Regions from separate parts of the Oceanobacillus phoenicis genome, predicted to be linked through region 3. Evidence: riboswitches for the same ligand, from Rfam matches in the RefSeq annotation. Region 3 holds a riboswitch; each other region holds the start of a gene.

Region 1 (7,145 bases), 3.0 Mb from region 3:
TTTCTTAATCGGACTAGGATTAGCTGTATCTAAATATGGAAAAGTTCGTTTAGGAAAAATGGATAAACCAAAGTATAGTTATTTTGGTTGGGTAAGTATGATCTTGGTGACATTACTTGCGAGTGGCGGTGTCTTCTGGGCAGCTGCTGAGCCGATGTATCATTATATGGATACACCGCCTTTGTTTGGTGGCGGAGAGTTTAACTATTTAGACGGTGCAATGGCTCAAGCTTTTGTTCATTGGGGATTCCTAGCATGGGCAATTCTCGGAACTTTAGCCGTAGTAGTCATGATGTACGTCCATTATCACAAAGGATACCCATTAAAACCAAGAGGATTACTCTATCCAATATTTGGTGAAAAGATTTTTGAAAAGAATGTGATCGGAACACTTGCAGACAGCTTTTCAATTATAGCCACCGTAGCAGGGACACTTGGTCCATTAGGGTTTCTAGGTTTACAGATTTCTTACGGATTAAATCATTTATTTGGAGTTCCTAATACACTTGTGATCAGCATGTTAGTAGTACTTGGATTAGTCACAGTTGCTGCTATATCTGCTGCGACAGGTGTAGATAGAGGGATTTACCATTTAAGTAATTGGAATGTGCAATTTACTATTCTTCTAGCATTAGTTGTATTTCTTATAGGACCAACAACATTTATTATTGATGCTTTTATCGGTGGAACAGGGGTTCATTTACAGAACTTCTTTACAATGAATCTGTACCGTGGAGATGAAGGTTGGCTATCCGGTTGGACGATATTTTTCTGGGGTTGGTTTATCGGCTATGCACCAATGCTTATCGTATTTATTAGTCGTATTTCCAGAGGTAGAACAATTCGGGAACTAATCATTGCGGTATCCATTGTTGCGCCATTAGTTACAAATTTTTGGTTCTCTGTTGTTGGAGGAACGGGAATATTCTTTGAAAATGAAAATTCAGGTTCTGTTTCCAATGCTTTAACAGAAGGTGGAATGCCTGCGGCTGTTATGGCAATAACGGATCAATTACCTATGGGAGTCATATTTGGAGTAGGATTTCTATTGGTATCAATTATATTTGTAGCTACTACTACGGATACAATGTCATACACCGTAGCCGCAACTTTATCTGGTCATGATAATCCGAAACGTTGGTTACGTGTGTTCTGGGCAATCATTTTCGGTGCTACAACAGCTGTAATTTTGACGATAGGTGAAGACAGTATTACATCGATACAAAATTCAATAGTTATTACGGCGGTACCTGTATCCTTCTTGTTATTACCGCCTTTATGGAATGCGCCAAGAATTGCCAAAAAAATGGCAATAGAACAAGGGTTAATATGGCAACGTGAAATGAATAAAAAAGTGGATAAAGATTAAAAAATAAATATAAAAAAGACGGTCTCACAAAGGCCGCCTTTTTTGCTATAATCGAATTTTTTCTTAAAGAAATACTCAGTTGTTAGTAACATTGAAATGATTCAATTCGATCTAAATCTATTCCAAAATATACCCAACGGAATCCAGTCCAGCGGAAACCTGCAATTGAATTTCTTCCTACAAAAGTAGGGAAATACCAAAAACCTCTTCCTCTTTCTGGCCAAATGAAAGTGAAGCGGAAAAGACAACGTCTAATTCCCCCAGGATCTACTGCAAAAGTTTGGAAGGCCGGTTTTTCTGGTGTGAAATTTGGTGGAGCTGAAGTTGGTGCTTGTTGCCCATCTTGGCCACCGCCGCCAGGGAATCCACCACCAGGGAAACCATCAAAAATTCCTCCAGGAAATCCTCCAGGAAATCCACCAGGGAAACCACCTCCGGGGCCACCACCAGGGAAACCGCCACCAGGTCCACCACCAGGGAATCCGCCAGGGAATCCACCACCCGGACCACCAGGGAATGTTCGATCAGGTGCGTTAGGATCCTCATTGAAATATCCATATGGATTATTCATATCTGACTCACCAACTTCATGATATCTTTCTGAACTTTCATAAGGTGCTTCAGTGAATTGCTGTTGATTATAGTCATCGCGCTGTTGATCAAAATACTGATTTAACATATCACCAGGTAAGTTGTTATTTTGTCTCTGATCTTGTTGATGTTGCTGATGATATGGATGATTATTATAGTAATCCATTATTTTCCTCCTCATATGCTAAGTTTCATCACATTAGCATATGGGATAAAAGCACAATTTGGGATACATAATTATAATATTGGGCTTATCCATGAGAAAATAAATGAAGAAAGGGAAAAACCAACTACATGAAGTTTCAAATTATAATTGTTGTACTGCTTGTAAAATATGATTTGTTTCTGTGATTGCGGTAATAAAAGATACACCATCAGCTCCAGCTTGAATCACTTCTTGTGCATTTGTAGTATTAATTCCTCCAATTGCGACTAATGGTAGAGAAGGGTGTTGTTTTTTTAAATGTTGAATCCATTCAAGTCCAACCGCTTTTTTAGCATCCTCTTTTGTATTTGTATCAAATATTGGTCCAGCTCCAATATAATCGACCATTTCTAATGGGCTATGATTCAATTCTTTATTCGTTGATATGGACAATCCGATTATCTTATTTGGGAATTGTTCCCGCACAACCTTCACAGATTGATCATTTTGACCGACATGAATACCATCTGCATCCAATTGTTTTGCTAAATCTACATCGTCATTAATAATAAAAGGGATCTGAAAATCATAGCAAATACTCTTTAAATCTTTTGCAAGCTCAACTTTTGCAGTTCCTGTTAAAGAATTCTTACCTTTTTCTCTGAATTGAAAAGCAGTGATTCCTGAAGCTGCTGCCTCTTGTAAAATCTCTCGTGGGTCTCTATGGCAGTTTTGACTTCCCATAATAAAATATTTCCGAAGCATTTGTTTTTCGAATTTCATAAGGAATTAGGCTCCTTTCGTTAGGTCTTGTGGTAGTTTTGAAAGAGAATCAATGAATACAGGTAAAAAACTGCCTGGGCCATGAACATTTTCTTGATCAGCTGCATAAGAAGCTGAAAGTCCATAGAATGAAACAGCTGTAATTAATTGGTCTTTCAATGATGCTTTTGTAGTTAGACATGCTGCAATTATGGAACCTAATAAACAACCAGAGCCTGTTATGGATGTTAGGTAATGATGTCCTGTACCATTATGAATCAAATGATTATCCACATAAATAACATCAGTTTCTCCGGTGACAATAACAGCAGTGTTATATTTTTCACTTACTCTTTGCGCAATTTCATCTAAATTACCCTTACCAATAGAGTCAACTCCTTTTGCTTCGAGTTTGATATCCACTAGACTTGCTAATTCTCCACCATTTCCCTTTATAACAGTCGGTCGAACTTCCTCTAAGATTTTATCAATAGCTTTGCGTCTAAAAGAAGTGGCAGCAACACCTACAGGATCTATTAATACAGGAATGTTATGTTTATTTGCTGTTTTTCCAGCAGCTATCATCGATTCCAATTCAGTGGAAGTTAATGTACCGATATTAATTAAAATGGCATTTGAGATTGCTGCAATTTGTTCTACTTCTTCTATCGCTTTTGCCATAATTGGTGAACCGCCGAATGAAAGTAACCCATTTGCTGAGAAGTTCATTACTACTTGATTGGTTAAGTGATGCACGAGTGGTTTAGTATCACGAACTTGTTTAATAATATCGACTTGCATATTTATCTCCCTCTCCTTAGTTTCTTATTTATCTTTCCCGAATTGCCCAATGATTTGTCGGTCCATTCCCGGCACCAAGTTCAAACGATTTGGATATTGCAGCAGTAACGAATTCCTTTGATTCCTGAACTGCTTTTACAACAGGGTATCCTTTAGCGAGATAACTAGTAATAGCAGCAGAATAGGTGCACCCCGTACCATGAGTGTTTCTTGTATTGATTCGTTTAGCTGAAAATGTATGAATCGCAGATCCGTCATATAGAAAGTCTACTGCTTCTCCTTCCATGTGGCCTCCTTTTATAAGTGCGGCATCCGCATTAAAATGATCGACGATATACTTTGCAGCTTCCTTCATATCTTCGGTTGTTTTAATCGAAAGACCAGTAATAAATTCTGCTTCTGGAATATTAGGAGTCACTAGTGTTGTTTGTGGGAGCAGACATTCTCGTAGAAATGAACGAGCTTCTTTATCAATGAGTGAGTCACCACTTGTTGCAACCATAACTGGGTCCATAACATAAGGAGCATCTATTTTCTCTATCTTTTTAGAGATTACCTCCATCATTTGTTTATTGGCAATCATGCCCGTTTTAAGAGCATGAATCGGCATATCGCTCATAATGACTTCAAGTTGATCTTTAATCATATTAATAGGCATATGATGGACAGAAGTTACACCAGTAGTATTTTGAGCAACTACGGAAGTAATCACTGACATGCCATACGTTTGTAGTTCTTGAAATGTTTTTAAATCTGCTTGTATTCCAGCTCCGCCACTAGGGTCAGTGCCAGCAATCGTTAATGTACATGATACATTATTCATTTTTTTATATCCTCCTTCAGTGTCGGCCACTTCTCAGTGGACATAGCCATTTCCCAAAATAAGTATTCTAATTGACAACTCTTTCGGAAAGCAATTTTCATATTCGCCTTTTCTTTTTCAGAAGCATGTAAAGCGTGTTGATCAAGCCGGGAACACATTTCCTCTATATCTTGTTTCGTATCTGCATAACATTGAATCCATATTTGAAACGAGTGATCATCTGTTGGTCAATACATATCTTTTAAATGTTTGCCAATCTCATAATATGTCCAAGGACATGGCAATAGAGCGCTAAGTGCTTCTCCAGTAGATCCTGTTTGTGCATGATACATCATGTGTTTTACATAATGGTCTCCTGTAGGTGGTAAAGGATGTCCTTGTAAATCTTCATAATTCTCATCTATATAATTACAGAAACAAAGATGTGCTTGAATTTCATCATGCAATGAGAACTGTATGAGTTCATTGAAATAGGCAATATCATCACGATCATCAGCATTGGCGATAGCCATGCCAATGGTTTTCATAAATCCATTTAAATAAGCGTAATCGGCTTGGATATAATTTCTAACTGCCTGTAATGGTAGTATTCCCTTTCCTATCCCATCTACAAACGGGTGCTGCTTAATTAACATAAATACATCATCATTTTCTTGTCTTAGCTCCTCAGTAAATTTCATTCTATTCCTCCTACGTATGGATTTGCATGAAGTTTGTTTTATGAACCCGAGATAGAATAAACCAACCTATACAAGCTCCAGAAACACTGCTAACAAAAAATGCCGGAAGAAAGGCGATTGCACCTACACTTGATCCCATAAGTAAATTCGCAAAGGGAACTGCGAGTAAAGAACCAATAATTCCTGTACCAAGAACTTCTCCGGTAACCGCTAAGCTACGATAGCGCCACTTTCGGTAGAGTATCCCAGCAAATAAAGCGCCAATCATTCCTCCTGGGAAAGCTAATAATGTTCCTAGACCTAAAAGATTCCGAAGTAAACCAATCATTAAAGCAACCCCAACAGCAGGTCCTGGACCAAGTAACACTGCTGCGATAACGTTTACTGCATGTTGTACTGGATATGCACGGGCGACACCAGCAGGGAACCATAATAACTGCGAACCAATTGTACCGATGGCAACAAGGACAGCCATCAATGTTAAGACGCGGGTGTTTCTCACTTTATCTCTCCTTTCCAAAACACAAAAAAACCAAGCCCAACTAAAGGACCTGGTTTTGGTATACTGAGAATGTAATCATCAAAATTATTGACTACTTCCCTACGCTGGTATTAACCAGATCAGGTCCATAAGAGTCGGAAAGTAGGTGCTTTCCTCTCAGCCCACACATCTTATTGGGCACCCCTAGTAGTTGCTTTTCGTATTTATTTACTTCATATTAACTGTAACAAAATAAATAAATTCTGTCATCTAGTGTAGATAAAATTAGTATTCAAAGGGGATTAGATAGATGCTTCAATTGAAAGAAATAGAATATCGACATGGAGACCACATATTGTTTTCGACGTTTAATCTAACGATTCAAAAAGGAGAAGTTGTTGCTATTCACTCCTCTTTAAATGTTAGACAGATGTTAATCAAAATGATCGTTGGAGATAAAAAAATCAATAACGGTAGTATCGAATTAAATGGAATTTCATTAAAAGATAAAGTGGAGTATTTTCAAGCGTTAGGACTTCAATTATTGAATAACGGCCTTTACGAACGGATGAATATAAAAGAATATTTTCGATTTATGGAAAAATTATATCAAACGAATGTCAATCATCAAGATTTGATTGAAAAATTACAGTTGTATGAGGTGAAGGATAAACGCATAAATAAATTAACAGAGTCTGAACAAAGACGAGTTCAGTATGGGAAAATAATTATACAAGATGCAAGTGCTATTCTATTTGAAGAGCCAGATTTAAATGTTGACCTTGAGACCAAACGAGTATTGGTTCATGTTTTAAAATACCTGCAAAAGAATAATAAAGGTGTATTAATATTGACTTCTAATATGGAAAGCGCAATTACATTAGCAGAGAGTGTATATCGACTTAATGAAGAGGGGTTACAAACGGTTGAAATAAAAACGGCAGAAAATGAAGAGAAACAAGAAATAGACGATGTTTCTGATGAAGGATTAGATAAACAAGATTTTTCTTTCCAGCTAAATAAAATACCATCTAAAGTAAATGACAAAATAGTACTTCTTGATCCTCCAGAGATTGACTACATTGAAAGCGAAGAAGGTCAAGCTGTAGTACATATGAAGGGGTCATCGTTCCGAACAGCATTTACACTTCGTCAATTAGAAGAGAAATTAGAACATCAGGGTTTCTTTCGATGTCATCGATCTTATATTGTAAATTTGCAAAAAGTACGAGAAGTGATCACGTGGACAAGAAATAGTTACAGTCTTGTGTTACAGGATAAAGAAAAAACACAAGTACCTTTATCAAAAACAAAAATGGTTGAATTAAAGCAAATTTTAGGAGTCGATTAAACTCCATTTAACCGATTATTTACTCCATTCATCGGAAATCTAGTGCGAATACCTTGATATAACAGTATTCTGAAGATGCAAATGAAAATTGGATTTTCAGGAGGGAATAATATGACTTCAGTCATTGAAGTAAGTCATTTAG
Region 2 (7,145 bases), 720 kb from region 3:
CTTTTTCAGCCAATTTAGCAGCAACATGAAAGTCATCTGAATGGGCAGCCGCAAAAGCATGCACCTTGCCGTAATGCTTCAAATAATAGATATCCTGCAGAATATAATTTTTGAATGTTTCAAATGGCAAATCACCACTTACAATCCCCTGTACAAATGGATGATTTAAACTTAACTCCCAGCTCTCTTTCGTTGCCTCTCGCAATGACTCTGAAAAACGCATAGAGAATCCTCCTTAATTTTTGTTTAATAGCCTACTTCTACAACAGCATTAACAATATACATTAAATCATTTTTATCCTGCTGATCTTCCAGAAAAATCCCACTAGTAGTTGCCAGGCCTCCAGGTAAGATCTCAACAGTGACTGTACCATAAGGAATTAATTGTTTTATTTTGTCGTGATCCAATTTTTCCAGATCCAATGGGATGCCCAGTTTTACATGTACCTTCATCTTATCTAAGTCACCATCTGGTAGAATTTTCTTCATTCCTGGCATAGAATTGGTATGGATTGCATTCATCACAGCTCTTTCTGATGCAATATTCACGTTCTGTCCATGTACATCTACGCCTGTTCTTGTCTCGATAAAGAGAAGATTTTCCAATTGCTTTTCCTCCTTCCATATTGTTACAAATCCTTATAGTTCGTGAACTTGTTTGTATTTTCCTACTTTTTCATCGGATAGAAAGTATAATTCATCGAGTAATGCCGGAATAAATGTTCCAGGCCCAGATGCTTTTTCCATTGCTAATTCAGCTGCAATACCATAACTTGTCACAGCATATATACCTGCTTGATAAAAGTCATCAACTACACTTATAAAAGGTCCAACAAAAGATGAAAGTAAACAGCCACTAGCCGTAATGTTTTGTAGCATTTCATGCCCGTTTTTACATAACGCAGTTCGCCTACCATCTGTCACAACGTCAACTTTCCCAGTTGAGATGACAACCGTATCATATTTTTTAGCGACTGTTTTTGCGATTTCTGGATCGTTTTCTTGAATAATGGAATCTGGCCCCTTTGTTTTTTCTAACTTACCCGCCAACACAGCTATTTCCCCAGCATTAGCACGTATTGTAGCTAGCTTTACCTTTTTAAGTATGTCATCAATGATCTCCGTCCGAAAATCTGTACCTCCAACTGCAATGGGGTCAAGAATAACTGGAACCCCATTCTTGTTTGCTTCCATTCCAGCTTTTAACATTGCTTCTCCCCGGTCTTCCGTTAATGTCCCCAGGTTTAGCACTACTGCATCGGCCATTTCTCCATACTTTTTAGCTTCTCTTGGAGTATGAGACATCGCAGGTGACGCTCCGATAGCGATTAAACCATTAGCAGAAAAATTAGATGCAACTTCATTGGTAATATTAAAAATAAACGGTTTATTTTCTTTAATCTTAGCAATAGCATCCACCAAAAATTCTCCTCTCCTATTAATTTAGAATAAAGAACAAAAAAACCACCCCAAAATGGAGTGGTTATATATACAGCTACAGAATAGGTATAGTCGCCAACTCCACTTTCCTACGCTGGTATTAACCAGTTCAGGTTCAAAGGGATTAAGAAATGAATCTTATCTCAGCCAATTGGCACCCCTAGTGGATTTTTATTTATTCTACCTATATCTTATTTCATTTTTTCTTAAAAGTAAAATTATTCATATGAGTCAATTTTCATCGATACTTAAGTTTTTATTATTTTATTAAAATGTTCGGATTATAACAATGACCTGGTTTGATCGTAATGGAAGTTGGCGGTATCGGTATGATGAAACTTAAAAAAACATAACACTTAAATGTACGCACAAATGTAGATTTTCTAACTGAGACTAATTTAAATTAGCAACTCGTTTAGCGATATTAGATTGTCATATCAACGTTTACTAGCATTTTTTTATAAAAACAAACGACGAAATAAAAAAAGTTTTAAAAAGGTATTGCTTTTTTATAGTTCTATGGATATAATATTACTTGTCCTTGTTTTTAAGGATTGTCTGGTAGCGATAGCGAGAAGGTCACACCTGTTCCCATGCCGAACACAGAAGTTAAGCTTTTCAGCGCCGATGGTAGTTGGGGTTATACCCCTGCAAGAGTAGGACGCCGCCAGACAAGGATAATTTATCCTTAGATTGGATAGAATATGTTAGTATAACACATAGAAGTGTACGACCATATTTTCCCATATCATAATGCATATCGCGGGGTGGAGCAGTCTGGTAGCTCGTTGGGCTCATAACCCAAAGGTCGCAGGTTCAAATCCTGCCCCCGCAACCAAATTATTTATAGTAAATAACTATTACTAAGATCCAGATTCACCATTGAAATACTGGATACCATACATAAGTAAAAAAAGTTGGTCCGGTAGTTCAGTTGGTTAGAATGCCTGCCTGTCACGCAGGAGGTCGCGGGTTCGAGTCCCGTCCGGACCGCCATGAAAATTATATTAGAAATTGTAGAGCACATGGTTTTAATTAAAACCTGTGTTTTTTTAGTTTGTGGACATAATTTAGTCGTCCAATTTTTTTCTTTTTTCTTTTGTTTTTGCTATGATAGTTGGTAGTGAATACAAAGAATGGTGATTTTAAATGGATGAGTTTTCTTTTATAGATTCGATTAAGCCGACATTTTATCAGCAGTCTTCTCTTGTAAAAGGAATTGGAGATGATGCTGCTGTCTTTCGAAGTTCGATGGATATTGTTACAGCAGTAGATACCTTTGTAGAGGACGTACATTTCTCTCGTTCTACTATGGAACCATTTCATATCGGTTATCGTGCATTAGGAGCAAATATAAGTGATTTAGCAGCAATGGGAGCTTTACCTAGTTTTTATTTAGTTTCTATTGTTATACCAAAGAATTGGACTGAAGAGGAGCTATCTCAGATATATTTAGGTATGGATGATTTAGCTTCGAAGTATCACATGGATATTATTGGTGGAGACACTGTTTCTGGTAAACAATTAACAATCTCTATTACTGTGATTGGATATACGAATACAAACAAAGCTCGATATCGTCGGCATGCAAAAGAAGGAGATATTGTTTTTGTTACGGGTACGTTAGGGGACTCTCAAGCAGGGTTTCATATCTTGTCCAATGAAAATAATTATGTTGATCAAGATTTTTATATAAGTCGACATCGAAAACCCGAACCGAGAGTGGCTTTTGCACTAGCTTTAGAAAAACTGGACAGAGTATCTTTAAATGATGTTAGTGATGGCATTGCTAATGAGGCAAGTGAAATTGCAGAAGCTTCTAATGTATCTATTGTTATAAGCGAAAATGACATACCAGTTGCACGTTCTTTTTATCAATTTACGAATGAGCAACAATACCATTGGAAATTATCTGGTGGTGAAGATTTTGAACTTCTAGGAACAGTAGATAAGCACGATTGGAATGTAGTAAAAAAAGCTGCTGAGGAAACAAACACCCAATTAACGATAATTGGTAATGTTGTAGAAGAAAACAAACATCCTGTTTATATAGAAGATAATGATGTGCGTAAAGTGCTTAAAAAAAGCGGATATACACATTTGAAGTAGGTGAATTAGATGAAAATACAGCTTCATTCTCCGGAAGAGACAAAAACTTTCGGGGAGAGACTAGCAAGGTTGCTGCATCCTGGTGATGTCATTACGTTAGAAGGTCAGCTAGGTGCCGGTAAAACAACGTTTACGAAAGGAATTGCTTCTGGATTAGAAGTGAAGCGTTATATTACGAGTCCTACGTTTACAATAGTGAAAGAATATCGTGGTAAAATGCCTTTATATCATATGGATGTCTATCGTTTGGAGGATTCACTCGAAGATATTGGTTTTGATGAATATTTTCATAGCAATGGAATCTCTGTAGTGGAGTGGGCAGGCTTTATTGAGCCATACTTACCCGAGAATCGTTTAGATATTTCCATCCATTACACAGAAGATGAAGATATCCGTGAAATTTATTTGAATCCGTATGGGTCCCATTTTGAACAAGTAGTAAATGAATTACAAGGTTAGGAGTTTATGTATGAATATACTTGCAATCGATACTTCCAATCAAGTATTAGGTGTGGCATTATTAAAGAATGGAGAGATAATTGCTGAACTTACAACTAATCTCGCAAAGAATCATTCCGTTCGTTTAATGCCTGCTATAGAAAGTCTTATGTATCAAGTATCTATGCAACCAGAAGATCTTGATCGGATTGTTGTAGCAAAAGGGCCTGGCTCATATACTGGAGTAAGAATTGGCTTATCTACTGCAAAGACAATGGCATGGGCATTACAAATACCAGTAGTAGGTGTCTCCAGTTTAGAGGTACTAGCATATCAAGGAAAGTTCTTTAATGGAATTATATGCCCTTTCTTTGATGCGAGAAGAGGATTGGTGTTTACTGGTGGATATCAATTTAACGATAATAAAATTGAAAAAGTGATTGAAGAAGAAAATTTACTTATGACTGCCATGCTTGATAAGTTAAAAAAGCAGGGTGAAAATGTAGTATTCTTAAGTCCAGATATGGATCAATTTAAAGAAATAATTAAAGAGGAATTAGGAGATTTAGCAATTATTCCTGAATCTGTATATCAGCTTCCAAAAGCTTCGCACCTAGGGCTTGCAGGAATGAATATAGAACCGAAAGACATTCATGAGCTCGTTCCAAACTATTTACGTTTAGCAGAGGCAGAAGCAAATTGGCAAAAAAGCCAAAAGGAACGTCAATTGAATGACTAATTTAACCATTCGTCCAATGGAACTTACTGATGTACCTGAAGTTTTACTTGTAGAAAATGCATGTTTTCAAACACCTTGGACAACGGATATTTTCTATCAAGAAATAATCGAAAATGCACATGCGTATTATTATGTCGTTGAAATAGAACATACAATTGTTGGTTATATTGGTTCGTGGATGGTGCTAGATGATGCTCAAATAACGAACTTTGCTATTTTACCAAGTTACCGAAGAAATAAATTAGGTGAAAAGTTATTTCGTTATGTGATGCAGCTTGCCATATCAAAAGGAGTAGAGCGTCTTTCACTAGAAGTGCGCGTATCAAATATAGCCGCGCAGTCCTTATATAGAAAATTTGGTTTAGTTCCTGGTGGTATTCGTAAGAGGTATTATACGGATAATCATGAGGATGCCATCGTGATGTGGGTGAATTTAAAATGAAAAAAGAAACAATTATATTAGGTATAGAGACTAGTTGTGATGAGACTGCGGCCTCTGTAGTAAAAGGTGGTAGAGAGATTCTAGCCAATGTAGTTGCATCACAAATCGAAAGTCATAAACGCTTTGGCGGAGTTGTTCCAGAAATTGCTTCAAGACACCATGTTGAACAAATTACACTTGTGCTTGAACAGGCAATTACGGAAGCTAATGTTACCTGGGAAGAAATAGATGCAATCGCAGTTACCGAGGGACCTGGATTAGTTGGAGCTTTATTAGTAGGTGTGAATGCAGCGAAAGCATTAGCTTTCGCTAAAAAGAAACCATTAGTAGGGGTGCATCATATTGCTGGTCATATTTATGCAAACCGTTTAGAGAATGAATTCGAATTTCCAATGTTAGCTCTGATTGTTTCTGGTGGACATACAGAATTAGTTCTAATGAAAGATCATGATGATTATGAATTAATAGGTGAGACCAGAGATGATGCCGCAGGAGAAGCATATGATAAGGTAGCTCGTATGCTGGATTTACCGTATCCAGGCGGTCCGCAAATTGATCGTTTAGCTGCTGAAGGTAAAGAGTCGATTGATTTTCCGCGTGCTTGGCTAGAAGCAGATAGTTATGATTTTAGTTTTAGCGGTTTAAAATCAGCAGTGATAAATAAAATACACAATGCGAAACAGCGTGGATTGACTTTGGATGCAGAAGATATTGCAGCTAGTTTTCAAGCGAGTGTTGTGGAAGTACTGACAGAAAAAACATATCGTGCAGCGAAAGAATATAACGTAAAACAAGTTATTGTAGCAGGTGGAGTAGCTGCTAATACAGGGTTAAGAAAAAGTCTGGAGAAACGTTTTTCAGATGAAAGTTTTCCTTTATATATTCCACCAATTCAGCTATGTACAGATAATGCAGCAATGATTGCGGCAGCTGGTACGATAATGTATGAAAAGGGATATCGTTCAACACTTGATTTAAATGCAAATCCTTCGCTTATGCTGAGTTAGTCACAGGTTATTCACAGGGATGTGGATATATCCTGTAGATAAGCTACATCATCATCTTTTAAATGTGGATGGAAAAAGTGGATAACTGTTCATTAGGTTGTGGATTATGTGTATAACTTTTTCTGATTCGAGGTTTTTAGACATTTTTCGAGCTTTTCGTTGTGGGTAAGTGTTTGGTTAAAGAAGGATATTAACAGGAAGAAATTTGGTGGGAATCCGATGAATAAAAAACAAAATTATTATTTTCAAACTGATTTGATTCTGCTTTTTTTAGGATTTGTAATCATTAGTTTATTAGCTATTTATAATGCGCAGCAAATTGACCAAAATAATACTAATTTTGTCATTAGACAAATTGCTTTTTTTGGTATTGGTGTTTGCTTTGTGGCAGCGGTACAATTTATCGATCTCGAGCAGTTATATAGAGGTAGTATATATATCTATTTAGGTGGAGTTTTCTTGTTGGGACTGTTACTCATCAGTCCGGATGCAATTGCAAGGGAAATTAATGGTGCAAATAGTTGGTTTACTTTACCTGGATTATCCATTCAACCCGCTGAATTTGCGAAAATGTCAACGATATTATTTTTAGCTGCTACAATTACTAAGCACAAAGAGAAAATAGAAGTTCAAACTATAAAGACGGATATTAAACTTTTATTGAAGTTAATCATCTTCACATTGATTCCAGTAGGATTAATTATGCTGCAACCTGATTTTGGTACATCGATGGTGTATTTGTTTATTGCAGGAATGATGATTATTTTATCAGGTATTAACTGGAAGATTATTGTTTCACTAATTCTTGGGTTGGCATCTCTGGGAGCTGCTGTCATAGGAGTGATAATTCGATTTCCACAGTTTGCGATCGATGTATTAGGAGTAGCCTCTTATCAAGTTGATCGGATTATGACATGGTTTGATCCGTCACAACAATCAGCGGATGCGACGTTTCAGTTTGAACGATCAC
Region 3 (7,145 bases):
TATGAAATCCTCAATTACGAAGCAGGAAATCGAGGAGTACGATTTATATTTAAGCTAGAGGAAGAGTCAGAAGGGTTACCAACTTATATTCAATTTAGTGATCATTCGATATTCCCAACTGATTCTGGACATTTCCATCTTTATTGGGGAGATGACAGACAAGCATTATTAGAAGAAGTTGAACATTGGCCAACATACTATCCATCCAAAATGAGTGAAGAAGCTATTGTTCACGAGATGATTGCGCACTAATATATTTACAAGCAGAGAATCCGATGTTTATTGGATTCTCTTTTTTATTTGTAAGTATTTAGAGGAAAAGAGGTAATGAATATAGAAATAATACTTAATCCTAATTAACAAATAGGAATCTCTATTAACTATATAGGCCTTTATAAAAGGTAAATGGGATATTACATTAACTAGCGGGATAAATTTAGAAGGAGTAATTAAAATGAAAATTTCTAAAAAGGTAGGTATAACAAGTTGGATTCTCACTTGTATGTATTTTGTACTTGAACCTTTTTTTGTGATGTCTTCCATCGCTCCGTATAGTGTGATGAATCATGCCATGAGTGATTTGGGAATTACAAGTTGTGGTGAATATACCTATGCTCTAGCAGCTTATGAGATTTGTTCTCCTTATCATTTTTGGATGAATGTATTATTTGTTATTAATGGGATTACCTTTTCAATAGGAATACTATATCTTTCTCAACAGCTCGAACATAATAAAAAGAATCTGATAGGTACTATATGTTTATTGTTACTAGCATTAGGAAATATTGTTTCCGGATTTATTCCTGCAGATGTCAATTTATTCTGGCACTCTATTTTTGCTCAGTTAGGAATGGTGACTTTTTTAATTGGGCTATGGTTATTTGGAAAGATATTAGTAAGAGGGAAATGGTGGACGTATAGCATATTAATTTCTCTTATCATTTTAGTAGTGTTTATTATACTTCTTATTTTTATTCCTTTGCCAGCGGGACTACTCCAACGTATGTTTTATGGTGTGACATTTCTGTGGGGGACTGTCTTAGCAATTATGTTATCTAATAATAAAGGTGCGTATAGGTGATATGATGTTTTACTTAAATTTTAAAAAGGTGTGATAACAATGAAACAGATTTCAGTTAAAAAGGTGATTGATAAGTAGATTGTTTCTTTTTCGTCTTCTTTTCAATCAATGGTTAGTAAAAAGAAATTTTAATGAAAAGAGGATTCGCATGTATAAAGATCAAAAATTGACAATACGTCCAATTCAAGAAAAAGATTTAAAACGTCTATGGGAATTAATCTATAAAGAAGAAAATCCGGAGTGGAAACAATGGGATGCTCCATATTTCTCCCATGAAAGTATGTCTTACGAACGTTTCATGAAAGAAGCTGAAGCATGGATTAATGCTAAATCTAGATGGGTAATTTGTGTAAATAATGATGTCCATGGTACCGTTTCATATTATTATGAAGATGAACAAAAGAATTGGCTAGAGATGGGGATTATCTTTTATGAAGGCAGTAATTGGGGTATGGGCTATGGAACAAAAGCTTTAAAATTATGGATAAATCATCTTTTTGAGCAACTGCCTGTTGTTAGAGTAGGTCTAACTACTTGGTCGGGAAATAAGAGGATGATTCGTGTTGCTGAAAAGTTAGGAATGATGATGGAAGGAAAAATACGTAAAGTCCGTTATTATAACGGGGAGTATTACGACTCTATCCGTATGGGGATATTGCGAGAAGAGTGGAACGATCAATAATATAGAAGAGGAGACTCTATTTCAGAGAATCTCCTCTTCTAAATTTATTTGTCAGTAGCAATAGAAAACAATGATTTATCTTCTATTTTATGCGTTATTATCATCAATAGCATACCGAATAAAATCATTCCAGCTGCTACAAATGTGATTTGTGAATAAGAAAAACCCGAATTTAATAGGAAACTTCCTAAAGTGGCACCAATAGAGTTTGCGAGATTAAATACGGAAGCCGCTATGGTGCCAGATAGAGCGGGTGCTTCTGTAGCAGCTAGAATAATTTTTGAATTTAGAATTGGAGTGGTTCCAAATGTTCCTGCTCCAAATAGAAAACATGCAACATAAGCGAGAAATGGCATAGATAATAAAAATGTAAATAAAAATAGTACGGCTCCAAGTGTTGCTAAGGTAACGATTAAACGTTCGGTTAATTTAGATGGCTGGATACTTCCTGAGATAAAGTTACCAATAACGGCACCTAGTCCAAATAAAAACAGTCCAATTGTAACACCTGTCACGCCAAAACCAGCAATTTCTCTTAACATGGGTTCCTTAAACGTATATGCAGTGAAAACACCAGAAAAACCAAAAACAATAACCGCAATGATCATTAGTACATTTTTATTTTTTAATACGGTTAATTCTTTTCTAAGTTTTGGTTGTTCTGCTGGTCTAATGTTAGGTGTAACTAAAAGTAAACCAATTAAAGTAATCGCACCTAATAAGGCGATAATCCAAAAAACAAGTCTCCAATCGAAATATCCTCCAACAAACGAGCCGAATGGAACACCAAGCATAACAGCAATGGTTAATCCACCTTGAACTGCAGCTATGGCACTTGTTCTTTTTTCTGGTTTAGAAATTTCAACAGCAAGACTCATGGTCAATCCAAAGAAAGGTGCATGCATTGTTGCTGATAGTAACCTTGATAATAAAAGCACCTCAAAATTTGGAGCTAGTGCTGCAACGATATTACTTATAATAAATATGGATATCAAGCCAATTAATAAGGGTTTTGGTGAGTATTTTACTGTAATCATTCTTAGTATAGGACCGAATACAGCAACACTGATAGCATAAACACTTAATAATAGTCCTGTAGTGGATACTGGTACATCTAGATCTGTTGCGAATTGTGTTAGTAATCCAGTAACAACATATTCTGTCATTCCTATCGCGAATGTACCAATCATGAAGATAGCTAGAATAGTATTTCGAGAAAATTTCATCGGCATATCATCTCACCTCTTTGTTTAAAAAATACATAGTGAATATGATATGACAGAAGCCACCTGATGTCTAGAGTAAAATATAAATAGTTATAGAAAAAATAATTACTTCATTTGCCTCTTTGACTTCAATACAAAAAGGAGTAGAATATACTAAGTTAATGAAATTACATAATGAAGGTGAGATACATGAAAGAAAAATTCAAAGCATATCGATTTCCTATTATTTTACTGACATCGATCATTATTGGAAGTATTATAGGGATTGTATTTGGTGAAGAAGCAACGATTATTAAACCACTTGGGGATTTATTTATTAATTTGTTATTTATGATTGTTATTCCTTTAGTTTTCTTTACCATATCATCGGCGATTGCTGGTATGAATAGCATGAAACGTCTTGGCAAGATTATGGGCTCAATGATTACAGTATTTGTCGTGACAGGAATTATTGCATCTATATTTATGTTAGTTGCTACTGTTATTTTTGAACCGGGTTCTGGTGTGAATATTTCTTTAGACACACCGGAAAATGTGGAAGAACAAAGCTTGTCTGAACAATTGGTTAATACGTTTACAGTACCAGATTTTGTTGATTTGTTTTCTCGTGACAATATGTTAGCACTAATTGTTTTTTCTGTATTAATTGGGGTGGCGACTGGTTTAACTGGGGAAAAAGGTAGACCATTTGCTACATTTCTAACTAGTGCATCTGAGGTGTTTATGAAAATCATAAAACTTGTGATGTACTATGCCCCGATTGGTCTAGGGGCGTACTTTGCAGCACTTGTTGGTGAATTTGGAGCGGAATTAATTGGAGATTATGCGAAAGCAATCATCATTTATTACCCAGTTTCTGTATTATATTTTGCAATTGGGTTCACCTTATATGCATTTCTTGCTGGTGGTAAGAAGGGAGTTACTCGTTTTTGGAAAAATATCCTAGCTCCAGCAGCAACTTCACTAGGTACTGGAAGTAGTATCGCTGCTCTACCTGTAAACTTACAAGCGGCTAAACGTATTGGCGTTCCAAAAGATGTCCGCGAAACGGTGCTTCCTTTAGGGGCAACGATTCATATGGACGGATCGTGCTTATCTGCAATGCTTAAAATTGCATTTGTTTTTGGGGTATTCAATTTGGATTTTTCCGGATTTGATACTTTCCTAACTGCTATTGGAATCTGCTTATTGTCTGGGATTGTAATGAGCGGAATTCCTGGCGGTGGATTTATGGGAGAAATGATGATAATTACACTTTATGGTTTACCAATGGAGGCATTACCAATCATAACCGCCATTGGAGTAGTTGTTGATCCACCTGCAACAATGGTTAACGTTACTGGTGATACCGTTTCAAGCATGCTAGTAACCAGACAAATTGAAGGGAAAGATTGGATGGAGAAGAGTGAAAATCTAGCCTAGGCTTTTAAGGGCACTTCCTATATCAACGAAGTAAAAAAGTGTCTTTACATTATATTCCATTATTGGTAAGCTTGGTTTGTTAGTAAATGAAATTGACATTTAAATAGAATTTTTTCACACTAGGGGAGCTATAGTAAATAGCTGAGATGAACTTCGGATTGTTTAGACCCTTTGTACTCGAACAGGATAATGCCTGCGTGAGGAAGTGTGGTCAATAGGTATAAGTATGTTGACTGCATTCTCTCATGATGAATGTGGTCTTTTTTGTTTGCGTAAAAGTGAAAAAGTTCGCTAAGGAGGAAAAGTCTTTGCGTGAAAAATGGGCGTTTTTAGAAAACACTCCTCAAGATGCAGCAATTAATATGGCGCTAGATGAAGCTTTGTTGCATTGGCATCGAAAAGGTGAAATTCCACCAGCATTGCGATTTTATCGATGGAATAAACCGACACTCTCTATAGGATATTTTCAGAAAGTAGATGGGAAAATTGATTTTCAAGGTATGAAAAAGCATCATTGTCAATTGGTGAGAAGAATGACAGGAGGAAGTGCTGTATTGCATGAGGATGAATTGACATACAGTATTGTCATTTCAGAAGAGCATGAGAGAGTTGCATCATCTATTCGTCAAGCATATTACGATTTATCAAAAGGTATATTAAGAGCCTATCAATTGCTTGGGATTCAAGTAGATTATGCCTCTGAACAAATTTCTAAAGAACGTAGCACGATTTGTTTTGAGCAGCCTGCATTTTATGAATTAGTTGCAAATGGCAAGAAGATTTCTGGTAATGCACAAATAAGGAAAAGAGGCATACTTCTTCAACATGGATCAATCCCTATCTCTATGAATGTGGAAATGCTGTTTGATTTATTTCAATTTTCTACAGAACAATTGAAAAAAAGAAAAAAACAAGGGTTTTATAAAAAAGCGACCACTATTAATACGGAGTTAGGAGAGAAGCAATCCTATGAAGTGGTGCGTAATGCTTTTCAACAAGGTTTTTCAGAAATTTTAAATATCGAATTAGAGCCAATAACGTTGACAGATGAACAGTGGAAGGAAGTATATCAGATTGCCGAAGCAAATTATTCAGAGAATAATATAAAAGGAGCTGTTTCACATGTCTAATCAACAAACTCATGTACGTAAGCCAGATTGGTTAAAAACAAGAATTAATACGAATAAATCGTATCGAAATTTAAAAAAATTAATGCGTGAAAATCGGTTAAATACGGTTTGTGAGGAGGCGCGCTGTCCAAATTTACATGAATGCTGGAGTGAACGGAAAACAGCTACATTTATGATCTTAGGAGATACGTGTACAAGAGGATGCAGATTCTGTGCAGTAAAAACAGGGTTACCAAATGAACTGGATTGGGGAGAACCAGAACGAGTGGCTGACTCAGTCACCGTAATGGGTTTAAAACATGTGGTAGTAACAGCAGTAGCTCGAGATGATTTGAATGATGGCGGTGCAGCAGTATTTGCGGAAACTGTCCGAGCTATACGGAGAAAGAATCCTGGTTGTACTATTGAAATATTGCCTTCGGATATGAAAGGAGATTATGAGAGTCTCCATACATTAATGGATAGTGGACCAGATATTTTTAATCATAATATTGAGACCGTGCGAAGACTTACAAAACGGGTACGAGCTAGAGCCACATATGATCGTTCATTAGAGTTACTTCGACGTGTAAAAGAGATAGCTCCAAATACACCGACAAAATCAAGTATAATGGTTGGCTTAGGAGAAGAAAAAGAAGAGATTATTCAAGCAATGGATGATTTATTAGAACATAATGTGGATATTGTTACACTTGGCCAATATTTACAGCCAACGAAAAAGCATTTAGAGGTAGTGCGTTATTATCATCCAGATGAATTTGAAGAATTGAAAAACATTGCCTTAGAAAAAGGCTTCTCCCATTGTGAATCTGGTCCATTAGTTCGTTCCTCATACCATGCGGATGAACAAGTGTCTAATGCAGCAGCTCAACGAAGAATTAAGTACATGAAAGGTGTAGAGAAGCAAGAAAATAGTCAATTGGATTTTAATTTCTAAGTACTATAAGTAAGGCATAGACAAAATAAAACGGGTTGCTCGAAAGACGTATGATAATGGAATAATCGGCAGAAATATACATCATGTGAGTGGAAGGTTTAGTTGATTCCCGATGTATGAGCAATAGGAATCTAGACCAGCCTCCAGTGAGATAAATGAGTATATTCCTGATTTAAACTAAATCATTTGAATTTCGAGTAACCCTTTTGTGTTAACTTCTTATTAGATAGACAACTTATTACGAAGTCGGTATATTTTGGAAACACTATTCATTATCCATTTTGGAATTTTAGTAGGAAAATAAGTTCGATGGTAGTATTTTTCATATCCGTTTTTTAAATCCTGCCATTGAGTACATTGTTTTTCTTGAGAAAAACGTGCGACATCAATAATTTTAATCGATCCTTCTTTTGTGACAATCAAATTGTGTAAATGAATATCGGATGGATTTAAACCAACATCCCTTGCGTATTGTAATCCATTGTCAACTTGGTGTACGTAGTCTGATTTTAATAAAATTCCTTCCGCCAAACATTCAAAAAAAGTTTTTCCTTCAATCAAATCCATTACCAAATAGTTTGGCCCAGATTCATAAATGGTTGGATAATAATTACTACCTTTTAGTTTTTCATAGTTATTTTTCTCTTGAATAGCTGTTTCTTCAAAA

The links. A riboswitch is a leader RNA that binds a small molecule or an ion and turns the genes downstream of it on or off. The one in region 3 is predicted to bind thiamine pyrophosphate.
Region 1: linked by a shared signal. The riboswitch ahead of thiW (energy coupling factor transporter S component ThiW) and the one ahead of ABC346_RS16175 (lipoate--protein ligase family protein) in region 3 are both predicted to bind thiamine pyrophosphate.
Region 2: linked by a shared signal. The riboswitch ahead of thiM (hydroxyethylthiazole kinase) and the one ahead of ABC346_RS16175 (lipoate--protein ligase family protein) in region 3 are both predicted to bind thiamine pyrophosphate.

The regions. Positions count from the first base shown of each region.
Region 1 is NZ_JBDFME010000001.1:171,611-178,755, reverse strand. Features, by position in the region: gene ABC346_RS00965 (BCCT family transporter) at 1-1,369, shown strand, start outside; gene ABC346_RS00960 (hypothetical protein) at 1,452-2,126, opposite strand; gene thiE (thiamine phosphate synthase) at 2,268-2,888, opposite strand; gene thiM (hydroxyethylthiazole kinase) at 2,895-3,668, opposite strand; gene thiD (bifunctional hydroxymethylpyrimidine kinase/phosphomethylpyrimidine kinase) at 3,697-4,491, opposite strand; partial or broken gene tenA (thiaminase II) at 4,488-5,126, opposite strand; gene thiW (energy coupling factor transporter S component ThiW) at 5,182-5,673, opposite strand; TPP riboswitch at 5,753-5,868, opposite strand; gene ABC346_RS00930 (LytTR family transcriptional regulator DNA-binding domain-containing protein) at 5,963-7,003, shown strand; gene ABC346_RS00925 (ABC transporter ATP-binding protein) at 7,115-7,145, shown strand, end outside.
Region 2 is NZ_JBDFME010000001.1:3,944,246-3,951,390, reverse strand. Features, by position in the region: gene tenA (thiaminase II) at 1-223, opposite strand, end outside; gene ABC346_RS19765 (Lin0512 family protein) at 247-606, opposite strand; gene thiM (hydroxyethylthiazole kinase) at 640-1,419, opposite strand; TPP riboswitch at 1,510-1,612, opposite strand; rRNA gene rrf (5S ribosomal RNA) at 1,998-2,113, shown strand; tRNA gene ABC346_RS19750 (tRNA-Met) at 2,202-2,278, shown strand; tRNA gene ABC346_RS19745 (tRNA-Asp) at 2,360-2,436, shown strand; gene thiL (thiamine-phosphate kinase) at 2,590-3,549, shown strand; gene tsaE (tRNA (adenosine(37)-N6)-threonylcarbamoyltransferase complex ATPase subunit type 1 TsaE) at 3,559-4,008, shown strand; gene tsaB (tRNA (adenosine(37)-N6)-threonylcarbamoyltransferase complex dimerization subunit type 1 TsaB) at 4,019-4,726, shown strand; gene rimI (ribosomal protein S18-alanine N-acetyltransferase) at 4,719-5,168, shown strand; gene tsaD (tRNA (adenosine(37)-N6)-threonylcarbamoyltransferase complex transferase subunit TsaD) at 5,165-6,175, shown strand; gene ABC346_RS19715 (FtsW/RodA/SpoVE family cell cycle protein) at 6,395-7,145, shown strand, end outside.
Region 3 is NZ_JBDFME010000001.1:3,221,159-3,228,303, reverse strand. Features, by position in the region: gene ABC346_RS16200 (ZinT family metal-binding protein) at 1-252, shown strand, start outside; gene ABC346_RS16195 (DUF998 domain-containing protein) at 455-1,081, shown strand; gene ABC346_RS16190 (GNAT family N-acetyltransferase) at 1,230-1,763, shown strand; gene ABC346_RS16185 (MFS transporter) at 1,808-2,995, opposite strand; gene ABC346_RS16180 (dicarboxylate/amino acid:cation symporter) at 3,179-4,411, shown strand; TPP riboswitch at 4,523-4,632, shown strand; gene ABC346_RS16175 (lipoate--protein ligase family protein) at 4,720-5,541, shown strand; gene lipA (lipoyl synthase) at 5,534-6,478, shown strand; gene ABC346_RS16165 (protein kinase family protein) at 6,701-7,145, opposite strand, start outside.